Regions from separate parts of the Exiguobacterium sp. s145 genome, predicted to be linked through region 1. Evidence: riboswitches for the same ligand, from Rfam matches in the RefSeq annotation. Region 1 holds a riboswitch; the other holds the start of a gene.
What was found. Region 1 has a riboswitch for S-adenosylmethionine ahead of msrA (peptide-methionine (S)-S-oxide reductase MsrA). Riboswitches for the same ligand answer to the same signal wherever they lie in the genome.
Positions count from the first base shown of each region.

Region 2: linked by a shared signal. The riboswitch ahead of KNQ07_RS08955 (methionine ABC transporter ATP-binding protein) and the one ahead of msrA (peptide-methionine (S)-S-oxide reductase MsrA) in region 1 are both predicted to bind S-adenosylmethionine.

Region 1 is NZ_JACSMV010000010.1:10,594-18,585, forward strand. It holds gene KNQ07_RS09250 (SH3 domain-containing C40 family peptidase) at 1-934, shown strand, start outside; gene KNQ07_RS09255 (putative quinol monooxygenase) at 989-1,282, opposite strand; gene KNQ07_RS09260 (M20 metallopeptidase family protein) at 1,360-2,532, shown strand; SAM riboswitch class I at 2,604-2,707, shown strand; gene msrA (peptide-methionine (S)-S-oxide reductase MsrA) at 2,812-3,342, shown strand; gene KNQ07_RS09270 (DMT family transporter) at 3,433-3,912, opposite strand; gene KNQ07_RS09275 (DMT family transporter) at 3,933-4,361, opposite strand; gene KNQ07_RS09280 (NAD(P)H-dependent flavin oxidoreductase) at 4,484-5,419, opposite strand; gene KNQ07_RS09285 (gamma carbonic anhydrase family protein) at 5,503-6,021, shown strand; gene paaX (phenylacetic acid degradation operon negative regulatory protein PaaX) at 6,072-6,956, opposite strand; gene KNQ07_RS09295 (enoyl-CoA hydratase-related protein) at 7,033-7,803, opposite strand; gene KNQ07_RS09300 (acetyl-CoA C-acyltransferase) at 7,800-7,992, opposite strand, start outside.
Region 2 is NZ_JACSMV010000009.1:55,448-63,439, forward strand. It holds gene KNQ07_RS08950 (methionine ABC transporter permease) at 1-559, opposite strand, end outside; gene KNQ07_RS08955 (methionine ABC transporter ATP-binding protein) at 556-1,578, opposite strand; SAM riboswitch class I at 1,659-1,764, opposite strand; gene KNQ07_RS08960 (bifunctional cystathionine gamma-lyase/homocysteine desulfhydrase) at 1,824-2,990, opposite strand; gene KNQ07_RS08965 (PLP-dependent cysteine synthase family protein) at 2,983-3,906, opposite strand; gene KNQ07_RS08970 (S-ribosylhomocysteine lyase) at 3,903-4,367, opposite strand; gene KNQ07_RS08975 (class I SAM-dependent methyltransferase) at 4,371-5,009, opposite strand; gene KNQ07_RS08980 (thioredoxin family protein) at 5,559-5,837, opposite strand; gene gcvH (glycine cleavage system protein GcvH) at 5,939-6,322, opposite strand; gene KNQ07_RS08990 (arsenate reductase family protein) at 6,387-6,740, opposite strand; gene KNQ07_RS08995 (DinB family protein) at 6,777-7,232, opposite strand; gene KNQ07_RS09000 (acyl-CoA dehydrogenase family protein) at 7,308-7,992, opposite strand, start outside.

The DNA.
Region 1 (7,992 bases):
GATTTACGGTACAAGCGGCTACTACACACGGGTCAAAATTGGAACGACATTTGGCTTCGTCGACTCGAGCAGACTTGGCTTAAACAAACCGGTCGCGCGCCCGAAAGTCGGCACCGTCTTTTATGTCCACTTTGATCAGACGCCGCTCTTCTCAGCCGATGTCGCTTACAGCCGCCCTGCCGGTTATTTGAGTAAAGGCACAAAGTTGATTGGTCTGAAAGCAATCGACGATGACTTTTGGCAAGTCCGCTTGCCGAACGGAACAACCGGTTATGTCATCAATCCGTACATCGGAACAACAAAACCGGATATGCGTTACACCCAACAAGCGATTAACCGTCAAAAAATCTATACGGTCAAAGCAACATCGTCTTATTTTGCGACACCGGTCAGTCCGAAAAGTGCCGGATTGGTGGAACAGGGAAAACGTGTTTATCCCCGGTACCGGGTCGGTAATTTTTATGTCATCCAGTCCGGCTGGTCCCCTGTTTATCTGCCGGTCAGTGCCGTCACGGTCAAGACGGATACACGGATTGCACAGAAAAATACATCGCGCGGTGAAAAGTTGATTCAGGCAGCCGCCAAACACTTGGGAACACCATATACATGGGGTTCGCAAACAGCAGCCAACGGTGGGTTTGATTGTTCCGGACTGATTCATTACGCGACGAATGAAGCCGGGAAATACGGTGGCCGGACGAACGTCAGCGGCTACTGGTACGGGGCGTTCTTTACGAATCGACGGACGACAATCAGCAGCGGGAAACGGTCGGATATCGTCTTCTTCGAAAATACGTACACGGATGGACCGTCACACATCGGTATCATGCTCGATAATGAATATTTCATTCATGCCGGCGGCTCACAACTGCAAATCAATTCGATTTACGAACCACGTTGGCAGGAACATTTCCTCGGCTTTAAATCGATGTAACAACGAAAAAGGCGTATGGCCCCTTTCGGATCCATGCGCCCTTCTTTCCTTGATTTAGAATGTCATCTCGACGTACTTCGTCACTTGACGATCCTCCAGGTATAACTCGATTTGTTCCCGGTATGCTTTATAATGATCAGATGCGATATGCGCTTCCAGAGCCTCTTCGTCCCGGTACACTTCATAAAGCATGAACTGATGTTCATTTTCAATCGATTGATGTAATGTATAACGCAAGCAACCCGGTTCATTTTGTGCTGCTTTGTAGACTGTGCTTAAAATCGGAAAGACTTGATCGGCTAATCCTGCTTTGACTGTAAGAACGGCATTGACGATGATTTCACCCATATGTTGATTCCTCCTCTGATTGATTACCTCTATCTGTACCCGTTTTTACTCAAGACATACCGAAAAGGATGATTTCGATGCAAGAAAATTTATTCACCTACTTAACTGAGTATGAATCAGAGATGATTCGTTTACGCCGCGACTTTCACCGCCATCCGGAATTATCGTTTCAGGAAGTCCGGACTCCCGCTAAAATCGCCGCTTTTTATGACGCCCTCGGTATTCCTTACCGGGCGAACGTCGGTGGCAGCGGAATTGTCGCGACGCTGACAGGAACACGTCCCGGGAAAACAATCGCCATCCGGGCCGATTTTGATGCGTTACCGTTGCAGGAAGAAACCGAGTTATCGTTCCGTTCGATTCGTCCCGGTGTCATGCATGCCTGCGGACACGACGGTCATACGGCGATTGTTCTCGGACTGGCCGCTGCTTTTCATGCCATACAGGATGAACTGGCAGGTACTGTCGTCTTCATTCATCAACACGGTGAAGAAGTGTTCCCCGGCGGTGCCATCCAGATGATTGAGGACGGTTGTCTCGACGGTGTCGATGCCATCTTCGGCACCCACCTCGAAAATGATCTTCCGGTCGGATCAATCGGCTATCACAGCGGTCATACGTTATGTGCGATCGATGAATTTGAAATCGTTGTTCATGGTCAAGGCGGTCATGCCCAGGCCCCGCACCGGACACAGGATGCGCTCGTCGCCGGTGCCCAGCTTGTCTGCAATCTCCAGCATCTCGTCAGCCGGCGGGTTGATCCGTTTGAGCCGGCTATCGTTGCGATCGGTTCGTTCCACGCCGGAACGGCTCCGAACATCGTCACCGGTGAAGCCCGGATCGTCGGAGAAATCCGGACGTTCAATGAACAACTCCGGCACCAGTTACGTCAACAGGTGGACCTCGTCGCCCGGACGACCTGCACCGGAGTCGGCGCTGATTATTCGATCGATTTCACGACCGGTTATCCGTCGCTTTGGAATCATCCGGATGAAACACAGCTCGTCCAGGAAGCCGCCGGTTTTTTACCGGAAGCACAGGTTCGCGAGATGAAACCGATGATGGCAGCGGATGACTTTGCCTATTACCTCGAAAAAGTACCGGGCAGTTATTTCTTCACGGGCTCTGCAAAAACGGATGGGCGGACGATTTATCCGCAACACCATCCGAAATATGAAATCGATGAGCGGGCTCTACTGATTGGAGCGAAAACGTTAGGAGCGACCGTTCTTCGTGCCCTGCAAACATAAGGATTGACTTTCCACTTTTATGAATGGTATTATCATCCCAATGATAACGAACTTACATCAACTTCATATAACACTTATCAAGAGTGGACCGAGAGATCTGGATCGATGACGTCCCAGCAACCTGCGTACAGCAAGGTGCTACGACCAGCAAAGCGAAAGCTTTGGTTGATAAAAAGCGGCGACTCCTTTTGCAACCAAGCAAAGGAGTCGTTTTCGTTTTCTCACTGTCAGACATGACAGGATTAAGGCTCAAGAAGCCAAGGGAAAGGGAGAGATGACATGGAAAAAGCAACATTTGCAGGAGGATGTTTCTGGTGCATGGTGACACCATTTGAGGAACTGCCGGGGATTCACAGTATCGTATCCGGCTATACAGGAGGACATGTCGACAATCCGACATACGAGCAAGTCAAAACCGGAACGACCGGACATTCCGAAGTCGTCGAAATTACATTTGACCCGGCGCTGTTCTCATACGAACGGTTACTCGAACTGTACTGGCCGCAAACGGATCCGACCGATGCCGGCGGACAATTCCAGGACCGCGGGACACAGTATGCTCCGGCGATTTTTTATCATACGGAAGAACAACGCCTTGCAGCAATTGCTTCGCGTGACGCCTTAGCGGCGACAAACCGTTTTAAACAACCAATCGTCACCCGGATCGAACCGGCACACGCCTTCTATCCGGCGGAAGAATACCATCAGGACTTCCACAAAAAAAATCCGACGCACTACAAAAAAGACCGGAAAGCATCCGGTCGCGATGCCTTTATCGATGTCGCCTGGAAAGAAGAAGTCACTGTCTGATTCAGCTTCAAAAAGAGATCACCCTTTCACGCACTTTACCAGTAGAAGTGGCGTGAAAGAAATGATCTCTTTTTTTATATCTTTTTTTCTTCAGGAAATGACTTTAACATCTTCCACTTCTTCTGTATCCTCTGCGACCTGATACCGTTTCAGGACAAAGATGCCGCTGAGCATGACGGCCAGACCGATGATTTGACCGAACGACAACTCGACTTTCGGTAAACCGAACCAGCCAAAGACGTCGACACAGAGCGCAAAACTGAGTTGCGAAATCAGGACGACGGAAATCGCAATCGACGGTCCGAGCAACTGAATTCCCCGCATGACACAAAAGACAACCCCGACACCAACGAAACCGCCAAACAGATAAAGCGGTTCGACTTCGGCCAGCCCCGCAAGCGTTCCACCCCGAAAGAAGATCAATGCGAGCAACGACCCGAGCAGTCCGACAAAAAAGACTAATGTCGTCGTCGCCCAAGCACCGAAGGCATGACTCATCCGTGCATTTAAAACGGTCTGTAAACTGATCATCATTCCTGCGACGATGGCACAAAACATTCCGAGTCCCATTCTAATCCCTCCTATTCCATTCAGGCAAATGAAAAAATCAAGACGCCGGTCAACATCAAGCCGACACCGACCCACTGCCCGGTATTACTGCTTTTTTTAATGACTCCAAACCAGCCGTTCAAATCAATCACAAAGGCACACAAAATCTGGGCGACAAGTAACAGCGACATTGCCCATGTCATCCCGAGCAATTGAATCGACGTTAGTTCCGTCACGACGACCAGGACACCAAGCAATCCGCCGCTTGCGTAAATCAGCGGCAAAGTGCGGAAACCGCCGATTTTTCGGTCGCGGACAAATCCGTAAATTAATAAACAGCCGATCAGACCGACGAAATGGACGATCGTCACGGAGATCCATGGCCCTACCGCGTCACCGAGCCGGGCATTAAAGATCCCTTGCAATGCGATGAACAATCCGCTGAATAAAGCAAAAACGATTCCTTGCATCTTCATCCTCCTTTTTCTCTAATTATGAGTAGAACGTATTTTACACTCATTTGAAAGGACAAATGTCCTGAACCACAAGAAAAAGAAGCAGACCAGATCGGTCGGCTTCTTTTTCTTGTACGCTACTGGAGTGTCCGGTACATGCGTTCGATCCGTCCGAACGCATCATCCATCATCCGGTTAAACAGCTCCGCGACGGTCGGAACATCGTCAATCAAACCGGAAATCAGACCTGCATTGACGTATCCTGCCGTCTCGTCCCCCTCAAGGGCTCCTTTGATATGAAACGATTCGTTTGTCTGTTCCTGAAAAGCCGTGAGTGACGTCGGCTGCAGTGCCTCGACATACGGTCCGTTCAACACCCGCCGAACCTGTCCGACTTCACGACCGATGATTCGTGTTTCCAGATCGTCCGCCTGCACAAGATGTTGTTTATACTGCTCATGCACACGGGATTCCTGTGTCGCAATCAATCGAGTGCCGAGCTGCACACCTTCTGCTCCGAGCATCCAGGCAGCGGCAAGACCACGCCCGTCGCCGATGCCGCCGGCGGCAAGGACAGGAATCGTGACATGATCCGCAATTTGCGGAATCAAGGTCATCGTCGTCAACTCAAGCGGTGAATTGATGCCCGCCGCTTCGACGCCTTCCGCCACCAGTACATCAATCCCTGCCTGTTCAGCTTTAATCGCCTGTTTGACCGAAGCAACGACTCCGATCGTCTGGATCCCCGCCTGCTTTAACTTGGACAAAAAAGGAGCCGGATTACCGGCCGACAAGGATACGACCGGAATCCGTTCCTCAATCGCCAACTCAACCAACTGTTCGGCATGGGGCGAGACGCGGATCGCGATGTTGAGGGCAAACGGACGTGATGTCAAACGGCGTGTTGCTTCGATTAACTGTCTGACTTCAGCAAGTGTCATCGTCCCGCATCCGATCGTTCCAAGCCCTCCGGCATTTGAGACGGCTGCGGTCAGTTCGGCATGGCTGATATTCCCCATCCCGCCTTGAATAATCGGGACATCAATCTTTAATTTGCTGCATAGACGAGACATGGTCTCCCTCCGTTTCCGTTGTCAGGAATGGTATACTAAGTAAGATTGAATTTTAATTCATTTTTTAGAAAAGAGGCGTTTTCATGAAGATTCCGTACCGTGATAGTTCTCCGCAGCTCGCCACAAATGTCTTTGTCGCTCCCGGCGCTTTTTTGATCGGCGATGTGACCGTCGGGGAAGAGTCGACGATTTGGTTTAATGCCGTCCTCCGCGGCGATGAAGGTCCGATCACGATCGGCAAACGTTGCAGCATTCAGGACAATGCGACCATCCACCTCTACGAAGGAGCCCCGGTCATCGTCGAAGATGAAGTGACGGTCGGACACAATGCCATTTTACACGGTTGTAAAATCGGCCGGCGCTCAATCGTCGGGATGGGGGCGACGGTTCTCGATCATGCCGATATCGGGGAAGAATGTATCATCGGTGCCAATACCTTAATCCCGTCCGGCAAAAAATTCCCGCCCCGTTCGCTCATTATCGGGTCACCGGGTAAAGTCGTCCGTGAACTCACGGCAGCCGATCTTGAGATGATTCAGGAATCGATCGATTCCTACGTCGATAAAGGGTATGCCTTCCGAAAACAGCTTGCTGATAATTAACGATCGGCACGAAAACGCTCATCTCGTTTCTTCGGGATGAGCGTTTTATTTCAGCGTTCTGCGAACAACGGATGTTCCGATGCATCATAATCGGCACTTTTTTGCGTCACATCGTGGGTTTCGCGAAAGATTGATTCAAAAAACCGGCTCGCCGGTTCTGCGAGCAACCGGTAATACTGTTCAAACAACAAGGCCGCGTGATGACCGCTCCACTCATCCGGCAACAGCTCCTGCGGCAGTCCGGGATCCGTAAATAAAAACTTCCGGTATTCATGGACGAGTGTCGTCCGTTCGACAAAACACTGTTCCTCATCCATTTCACCGAGCTGGATCCGGCTTTGATGGACGATGTAACGTCGGCTGTACTCAGCAATGAACCGTTCATATCGTTCCTGTAATTCATCGAGCGGAAAGGCCCGTTCGACCAGTGATTGATCCTGTTGCGGTCCATGGTATTCGCCGACAAAAAAGTCGACATACGCCTTGATATCATAAGCTTCAATCAACCGTTCTGCTTCTTTTTCAAGTGGGTTCGGCGAAATCCAGACACCGTTCGATAAATTTCCGAAGCCGCTCCACGACAACTCTTTCCGCAATTCATCACGGATTTGCCGTTTGTCTTCCGGAATCGTGTACATCAGCGTCCGCCATTTTCCGTCCCAGACATGAGGTGTCGATTTATAAATCCGCCGGGCGGCTTCTTCCATCCGCTCGACACCACGCGGGGTCAGCGAATAAAAACTTTTCGTGCCTTGTTTTTGTGAGGTGAGCCAGCCTTGCTTGACCATCCGGGAAACCGCGACCCGGACCGCCTGTTCATTATGACCAAACTCTTTGAGCAGACGAATCAGACTGCCGACCCAGATTTGATTGCCGTAATGACGGATGTAATCCCCGTAGACCGTAAAAATCATCGATTGTGTATTCGCACTCATGTCATTCACTCTCTCTTTAATATAACGTTTTTTTGTGTACCGTTAGTATACGTGTTATTTCAGAGAACGACCATCCTCATTTTCCTTGAAACTGCGGTGTCCGTTTCTCGGCAAAAGCACGTAACGCCTCCAAGCGGTCTTCCGTCGGGATGACGGTTTCATAGGCAGCTGTTTCAAGTTTCAAGCCTTCTGAAAGCGTATGATCAAGCCCTTGGTCGATTGCCTGTTTCGCCTGCCGGATGGCAATCGGTCCGTTGCGCAGCATCTCGTCGGCAAAAGCCAGACAGACTTCCATCAATTCTTCGACGGTCGGAACGACACGCGAGACGATGCCGTAACGTTCCGCTGTTTCCGCATCGATTTTTTTTGCGGTGAAAATCATTTCCTTTGCCCGGGTCTCCCCAATCAACCGGGGCAGACGTTGTGTCCCGCCGGCGCCGGGAATGATCCCGAAACTGGTTTCCGTTAAGCCGACGAGCGCACCGTTGACGATGATCCGGAAATCACAGGCGAGCATCCATTCGAAGCCTCCTCCGAGCGCATGACCGTTGACGGCAGCAATCGTCGGTTGCGGCAAACGGGCAATATCTGCGAAGACGTCACGAATCATTTCGACGTTCCGTCGGACTTCCGTTTCGTTTAACGTCACCCGTTCCTTTAAATCCGCCCCGGCACTAAATGCTTTCCCCGTTCCCGTGAAGAGAACGACCCGGATATCCGGCTCGCGACGGACGGTTGCGACGAGCTCGTTCAATTCGACCAGCGTCGGATAATCGAAACAGTTCAGCCGTTCCGGCCGGTCCACCCGAATAACGGCGACGTGATCCAAACGTTCCAAATGAATCATGTCAGTTCCTCCCGTTCAACAATGAGTGCAATGCCTTGTCCGACTCCGACACACATCGTTGCGAGACCATATGTCTGATTCGTCCGGCACATTTCGTGGATTAACGTCGTCAAAATCCGTGCCCCGCTTGCGCCGAGTGGATGACCGAATGCGATCGCACCTCCGTTGACATTAACTTTTTCCGGCGGT
Region 2 (7,992 bases), on a different contig from region 1:
GCTGGAATCCTTCGATGAAGGCCATGTCCCCTAGTCCACCACCACCGGCTAACCCGGCCATTGCCGTGTAACCGACGAGTGCGACAAGCGTAACGGTGATTCCTGAGACGATTGCCGGCAAGGCTTCCGGAATCAGGACTTTATAGATGATTTGAAACTTCGTTGCTCCCATCGATTCAGCCGCCTCAATGACACCCTTATCGACTTCACGAAGCGCCAGTTCGACCATCCGGCCGTAAAACGGTGCTGCACCTAGAATTAACGCAGGTAGCGCAGCCGTTGGTCCTAAGAATGATCCAACGATGATTTTCGTGATCGGGATCAACAGGATCAATAGAATGATAAACGGGATCGAACGGAAGATATTGACTAAAAAGCTGAGCACGGAATACAGTGTCCGGTTTTTAAACAATAATTCTTCGTTCGTCGCATATAACAACAGACCGATTGCCAGTCCAAGGACAAACGTTGCAAGTCCCGCAACGGCCGTCATATAGATCGTACTGCCTGTTGCTTCCCAGACCATATCCCAATCTACATCTGCAAAAAATGTACTCATCGGTGATCCACCTCCACTTCAACGTCACTCGCTTGAAGTTTGGCGATGACCACTTGTGCTTCCTCTTCCGAACCGAGCAACTGAATGAACAGCGTTCCGAGTGCCCCGTCCTGCATCTGTCCGACGTTTCCGCCGATGATATTGAATAATAAGTTCGAGTCTTTCATGACTTCGGCCAGGATCGGACTTTCCGCCGTCGAACCGACGAACGTCAGCTGGACGATTTTTCCGGTCGGATAGCGCTCGCGTAATTTCGCAAACGTCAATTCGTTTTCAGATGGTGACGTCAATTGTTTGACGAATTCTTTTGTCATCGCCTGTTTCGGGTGACGGAACACTTCTGCGACCGGTCCCTGTTCGACGATTTTCCCGGCTTCCATGACGGCGACCCGGTGACAGATTTTCTGAATGACATGCATCTCGTGTGTGATCAAGACGATGGTCAGTTTTAATTTTTTGTTGATGTCGACCAACAACTCGAGGATCGAGTCGGTCGTTTTTGGATCCAGCGCACTTGTCGCTTCGTCACAGAGTAAGACGTCCGGATTGGATGCCAGTGCCCGGGCAATCCCGACCCGTTGTTTTTGTCCACCTGACAGTTGCGACGGATAAGCGCCTTCACGTCCGTCGAGTCCGACGAGCTGAATCAGTTCGGCAACCCGTTCTTTACGACGGGCTTTCGGATAACCGCCGAGCTCAAGCGGGAACATGATGTTTTCTTCGACTGTCCGTGACCAAAGCAGATTAAAGTGTTGGAACACCATTGAGACGTTTTTACGGACGCCCCGTAATTCTTTTGGTTTGAGCGCCGTCATTTCGACACCGTCGATTTGAATCGAGCCGCTCGTCGGTGCCTCAAGCATGTTCAGCAAACGAATCAGTGTTGATTTCCCTGCCCCTGAATAACCGATTATTCCAAAAATTTCACCGCGCTCGATTGACAAGTCGACATTGACGACGGCTTCAACCGATCCGCGCTTCGAGCGATAAATCTTTCCTACATCCTGTAAGCGAATCAATACGGTCCCTCCTAAACATAAAAAAAGTGCGCACGTTTTAGAGCAAACGCGCGCACTTTTTCAGTACACAAAACCATTTGCTCTCATCTTGCAGACAATCGTCTGCTGGAATTAGCACCACTTCGGAATAAATTCCGCGGTTGCCGGGTTTCATCGGGCCAGTCCCTCCACCACTCTCGATAAGAGTTATCGGTATTTAGTTATTTTTAATATAATCTGAATATTAGCAGGGGTTATTTTGCTTGTCAAACAGTTTTTTCTGAAACCGGTTGAAGCAGACTGAAAGCACGTGCCAAATCTTCTTTCAAGTCTTCCGCGTCCTCAAGACCGACCGAGATCCGAACGAGACCATCTGTAATTCCGAGTTCTGCGCGACGCTCTGCTGGAATCGACGCATGCGTCATCCGTGCCGGAACGGAAATCAAACTCTCGACCGCTCCAAGACTTTCAGCCAATGTGAAGAAATGTGTCGCTTCGACGAGTTTCTCCGCATTTTCTGCTGAACCGACATCAAAACTGATCATTCCGCCGAAACCGGTCGCCTGTTTCTGTTGTGTCGCGTGACCCGGATGTGATGCCAGTCCCGGATAGAAGATGTTTGAAACGACGTCCTGTTCCTGTAAGAACTGAACGAGATCGTGTGATGTTTCTTCGATTGCATCCATCCGGATACCAAGCGTCCGTAATCCACGGACGAGCAGGAAGCTGTCCTGCGGTCCAAGAATACCGCCGGTCGAGTTCTGGATGAAGTGAAGATCTTCTCCGAGCTCGTCGCTGTTGACAACGACAAGTCCGGCGACGACGTCCGAATGACCGCCGATGTATTTTGTCGCGCTGTGCAGCACGATATCTGCGCCGAGAGCGAGTGGTTGTTGCAAGTAAGGTGTCGCGAATGTGTTATCGACGACGAGTTTCAAGTTGTTGCGTTTCGCGATCTCAGCAACTGCTGCGATATCTGTAACTTTCAACAACGGGTTCGTCGGTGTTTCGACATACAGCATCTTCGTGTTGTCTTGCACCGCAGCTTCCGTCGCCGCGAGATCCGTCGTATCGACGAACGTCACTTGGATGTTGAACTTCGGTAAGACACGCTGCATCAAACGGAATGTCCCGCCGTAGACGTCATCTGTCATGACGATGTGGTCGCCTGATTCGAGCAGGTTGAACACCGCGTGAATCGCTGCCATCCCTGATCCGAAGGCAAAACCGCGTGCACCGCCTTCAAGATCGGCAATCAGACGTTCGATGCTCGTCCGTGTCGGGTTCGCTGTCCGGGAATACTCATATCCTTCTTTTAACTGACCAATTTTTTCCTGTTTGTAGGTACTTGTCTGATAAATCGGGGGTGTAACGGCACCTGTTGCTCGATCGACGCCTGTTCCTCCATGAATCAATGCTGTCTTTTTACGCATGTGTCTCGTCCACCTTTTCAAAGATTTGTTGGCTTAAATACCGTTCGGCACTGTCCGCAAAGACGGTGACGATGGTACTGCCGGGAAAACGATGTGCCAGATCAAGTGCTGCAACGAGTGCCGCGCCGGCCGAACTGCCGACGAGCAATCCTTCACGGGCCGCCAGTTCATGGACTTTCGTAAAAGCGTCATGATCGGAAATCGTATGAATTTCATCCACTAAGTCACGGGAAACGAGACTTGGCCATTTGGCCGTCCCGATGCCTTCCGTCTTATGCGGTCCGGCTGGTCCCCCGTTGAGGACCGATCCTTCCGGTTCAACGATTGCACCTTTTGTCCCGAGACGTTCTTTTAAATACGCCGCTGTTCCGGCAAACGTTCCACCTGAACCGCATCCAGCAACGAACCAATCAATCTGATCCAGCTCCGCCATCAGCTCAGGACCAAGTGTCCGCTGATACGTAACCGGATTTTCTTCGTTTTCGAATTGAAGCGGGACATAGCTGTTCGGAATCGTTTGTCCCAGTTCTTTTGCTTTATCAATTGCGCCTTGCATATCGAGTTCAGTTGGTGTGTTGACGACAGTCGCGCCGAGTGCTCGCATCAACGTCTGTTTCTCCTGGCTGAACTTTTCCGGAACGACACAGATGACTTGAAGGTCATATTTTTTAGCGGCGAGCGCCAAACCGATGCCGGTGTTGCCGGCAGTCGGTTCGATGATCGTTCCGCCTCGTGTCACATATCCCTGTTCGATCGCGGCATCAACGAGTTGAATGCCCAGGCGGTCTTTGACGCTGCCCCCAGGGTTCATCCATTCGAGCTTCGCCAAAATCCGCGTACCAGCAGGCAAATCGAATGAAGTAATCTCGTAGAGCGGCGTATTTCCGACGAGGTCGCGGACTGATTTCGCGATCATCCGAAGACGATGTCCCATTCATCACGACCGGCAAGCATTTTCTCGGCATAGTGCTTCGCTCCTTTAAGGTCGTGGGCGCTTGCAAATCCGCATTGGACTTCGTTTTGCGCTGGAATTTCTTCTGCTGCTAAGACGTCTTTTAATGTTTTCTCAACGAGTTCGCTCATTTTTTCGACCGAATCGAAGTTCATCATCGCCATGTAGAAACCTGTTTGGCATCCCATCGGCGACACATCGATGACGTCATCCGAGTAATTGCGGATATTTTCAGCGAGTAAGTGCTCGAGTGTGTGCATCGCACGCATCGGCATTTGTTCCACGTTCGGTTGTGTGAAGCGGATGTCGTATTTGACGACTTGATCGACTTTACCGTCTTTGTAACCGGCGACGCGGATATAAGGTGCTTTGACTTTCGTATGGTCCAGGTTAAAGCTTTCTACGTTCATTTTTTTGAGTGTCATGATTTATTCCCCCATTTTCTCGGCTTCTACGAGCCAGACGAAGTGATTGTATTGTGTAAATGAAACATCGAATCCGCGCGATGCAAAAATCTGTTCCATCACCGGAATCAGTGGATAAAACTCGCGTTCCAAATCTTCTGCGAGTCCGTTAAACCCTTGGGCTTTCGCTTCAGCGATTGTCTGCAAACGCGCTTCTTCCGACACGAACATCGTATCGGCATAGACGATTTTTCCGTCATGCGGCAAAATCTTCGCCATCAAATCAACGGCTTCTCCCTTTTCCTCATCCGTCAGATGATGAAACGCATAGGTCGAAACAAAGCTTTTCGCATGGTCCGCCGTAAACGACAGGAAGTGTCCGTCCTGCACCGGAAGTTCCGGAATCTTGTTGATGAGAATATCCCGCATCTCTGGACTCGGTTCAACGGCAAGAACATGATCATGTCGCTCCAGCAACCGCTGTGTCAGGTTGCCGGTTCCGGCCCCGAACTCAACGACCGGTGAGACAGCTTTCGTTGCGACGGTATCCAATATTTCTTCATAACGACGAAAGACTTCTTTGTACTCCGGATCATGCCCCGTTACTGTGTCGTCGTATGTTGACGCCCACTCTGTAAAAACATCCATAAAACGTACTGTCATGCCTGTTCGTCCTCCGTATCTCTCTTTTAATTCCGACTAATCGGATATGAATTAAAGTAATTTACCTTAATCGCATTGTAGCAGGGAGATTTCCGAATGGCAAGACGACTGCTTTAAATTTTTTGGAAAACAAAAAAAAGGCGTTGCCGGAGAACCGGCAACACGAATAATGTGGTTAGAAATGCCACGAAGGAAAACCCAGCTCTGACACGAACTTCTTCGTTCGTCGTATCAGAGGACGGCGCCTTTTCGACATATCAGTTGAACTGGACTCCCATGACAGATCTCCTGCTCGAATCCCGAATTGTTTCCTTGCGCCGCTTCGTCTTTGGGGGACGACTTAAGGGGAGACAACCAAACAATGGAGGATTTTTTTGAACGGTTCTGGAATGAAAAGCAACAGCCAACTCATATCTCTGCCAGACTTCCTATAAAAGCATTTCTAGAAGTTGATATGAATATACCATTCATAATTTAGCATTGTCAATGAATTATTGTAAATATTCCGACAATTTAGCGTAAAGAGAAATCTCGGATGGATTTCCCTTCTTACTCAGCACAAAATGTAAAGACATTTTGAACCGATTGAAACGCATAAAGCCTTGACACGACTTGATTATCCTCGATTTTCAATAAGGCCGGCACACTCATGACCTGCGCCTGCTCTAAAAATTCCGGAATAAAGTTTCCGTTTGCCTGCATGATCCATTCTTCGTCTTTTGTCGCTTCGACGACCGCAAGCATACGGCTGGCGATGGCGCACGTCCCACACATCGGTGCATAGACATACAAAAAACCGTTTTCCGGGACCTGTGTGACTTCTTTCATCCGTTCCATTCCCCCTCTGTTTTGTCTTATCTTGTGCCAGTATACAGAAAAAAAGACGACGAGGAAACGATAGCGTTTCCTTGCCGCCTTTTCGGTAAGTATTACTCGTTGATCATCGATTTGTAAGCAGCTGCATCCATCAACGCTTCTACTTGGGCATCATCTTCGATCTCGATATCGACCATCCATGCACCTTCGAATGGTGATTCGTTGACGAGTTCCGGGGAATCAGAAAGTGACTCATTGATGGCAACGACTTTTCCTGAAATCGGTGCGTACAATTCAGATACCGTTTTGACCGATTCAACTGAACCAAACGGCTCGTTGGCAGAAATCGTATCGCCGACTTCCGGTAATTCCACGAAGACGATATCGCCAAGTTCGTGTTGCGCGAAATCCGTAATCCCGATTCGTGCCTTGTTTCCTGTTACTTCGACCCATTCATGCTCTTCCGAATAACGTAGATTGTCTTTGACTTGACTCATTTGCGATTCCCCCTGTGATCTATAGTGGACTAACGCCTTCAGTATACCAAATGAACTAGCCTTCTTAATACCATTTTCCTTGATAGAGTTCTTCTTTGAAACCGATGGTCACGTCTTGCCCGTCCGTGACGATCGGACGCTTCAGCAACATCCCGTCACTTGCGAGCAATTCGTATTGCTCCTGTTCGGAAAGTTCCGGTAAACGGTCCTTGATCCCTTGCGACCGGTACGACTGGCCACTCGTGTTAAAAAACTTCTTTAGCGGTTCGCCGCTCTTTTGATGCAGTTCCCGAATTGTTTCGGCACTCGGTGTCTCGTCGACGATATGCTTGTAGTCGACTTCGACCCCGTTCGTTTCCAGTGCTTTTTTTGCTTTGACACACGTACTGCATTTTGGATAACCGTACATTGTTACCATTTTCTCATCACCTCTGACTTCAGATTAGCAGATGCATCAGTTGCGTTTCAAGCGCGCCAATGCCGCATCGATTTGATCTTGATGGTGGTGGTCATGAGCGATGAAGGATTCGACGAACGCTTTCGGCTGAAAGGTCCCTCCATACGTCCGCTCATATTGTTCGTCCGTCAGCCGGTCGAGGAGTGTGACCAGTTCCCGGCGGACACCGATGGCTTTTTTCAATAAGGCGAGAGCATCGATATGATGGGCATATTCGACCGCCAGGCGGTTGAACTCATCATAGTCGGTTTGAACAAGCGTCAATCGTTCATCCGGTAACTTCGAGACGGCATGATCGAGATAATACCGGTCCCACAGAAACAGATGACTGACACATTCCTGAACGGTCCATTTATCGACGGCAAGCGGTAATTCCCATTCTTCCCCGGAAAGCCGTTCGAGTGATTTGTAATAGTCGATGGCAAACTGGAGTTCTGTCAATTCGTGTCGCATGTTTGCTACCTCCTTCAATGAAAAAATTCGCCCTTACAGAGATTTTCCCTGCAAAGGCGAATCAGTAAACCTGACTTAGACCGTATATTTATTTGATTCGATCAAACGTTTCGCAATCTGGCGTTTCGTTCCGATCGAATTAATCGGTTGGTATCGGCTGAACTTTTTCAATGCCGACAGCAGCATCCGGAGTTCATCTCCGCTTGCAGCAGCATAAAGCGTTTCTTTCGCGTCACGCTCGACGCCTTCGAACGCTTGTTGTGCGAAGACTTCCGTATAACGGATTTTCAATTCGTTTTTCTCGACGCCTTTCGTGGCAATCGCTTTTTCCGTCCGGACGATTGCTGACTCAAGCGCATAAATCGCACTCATGATGTCGGCTGTGTTCGCAAGGATTTCCTGCTCGCCTTGGAGCTTGTCCTGATATTTCTGGACCGCTGTTCCGGCCGTCAACAGGAAGATTTTTTTCATCATCGCGAGCAGATGACGTTCACGGTCAAGCGGCTCCGATCCGACTTCCGTCGGCATGAAGCTCATCACTTCATTTTGCAGACGTTGTGCTTCTGCGAGCAGCGGCAAGTCGCCTTTCATCGCTTTCTTCAGCAATGTGCCCGGTACAAGCAGACGGTTGATTTCGTTTGTTCCTTCAAAGATTCGGTTGATTCGCGAATCACGGTACATGTTCTCGACTTCGTATTCGGCCATGAAGCCGTAACCGCCGTGAATCTGGACTGCTTCATCGATGACGTAATCAAATGTC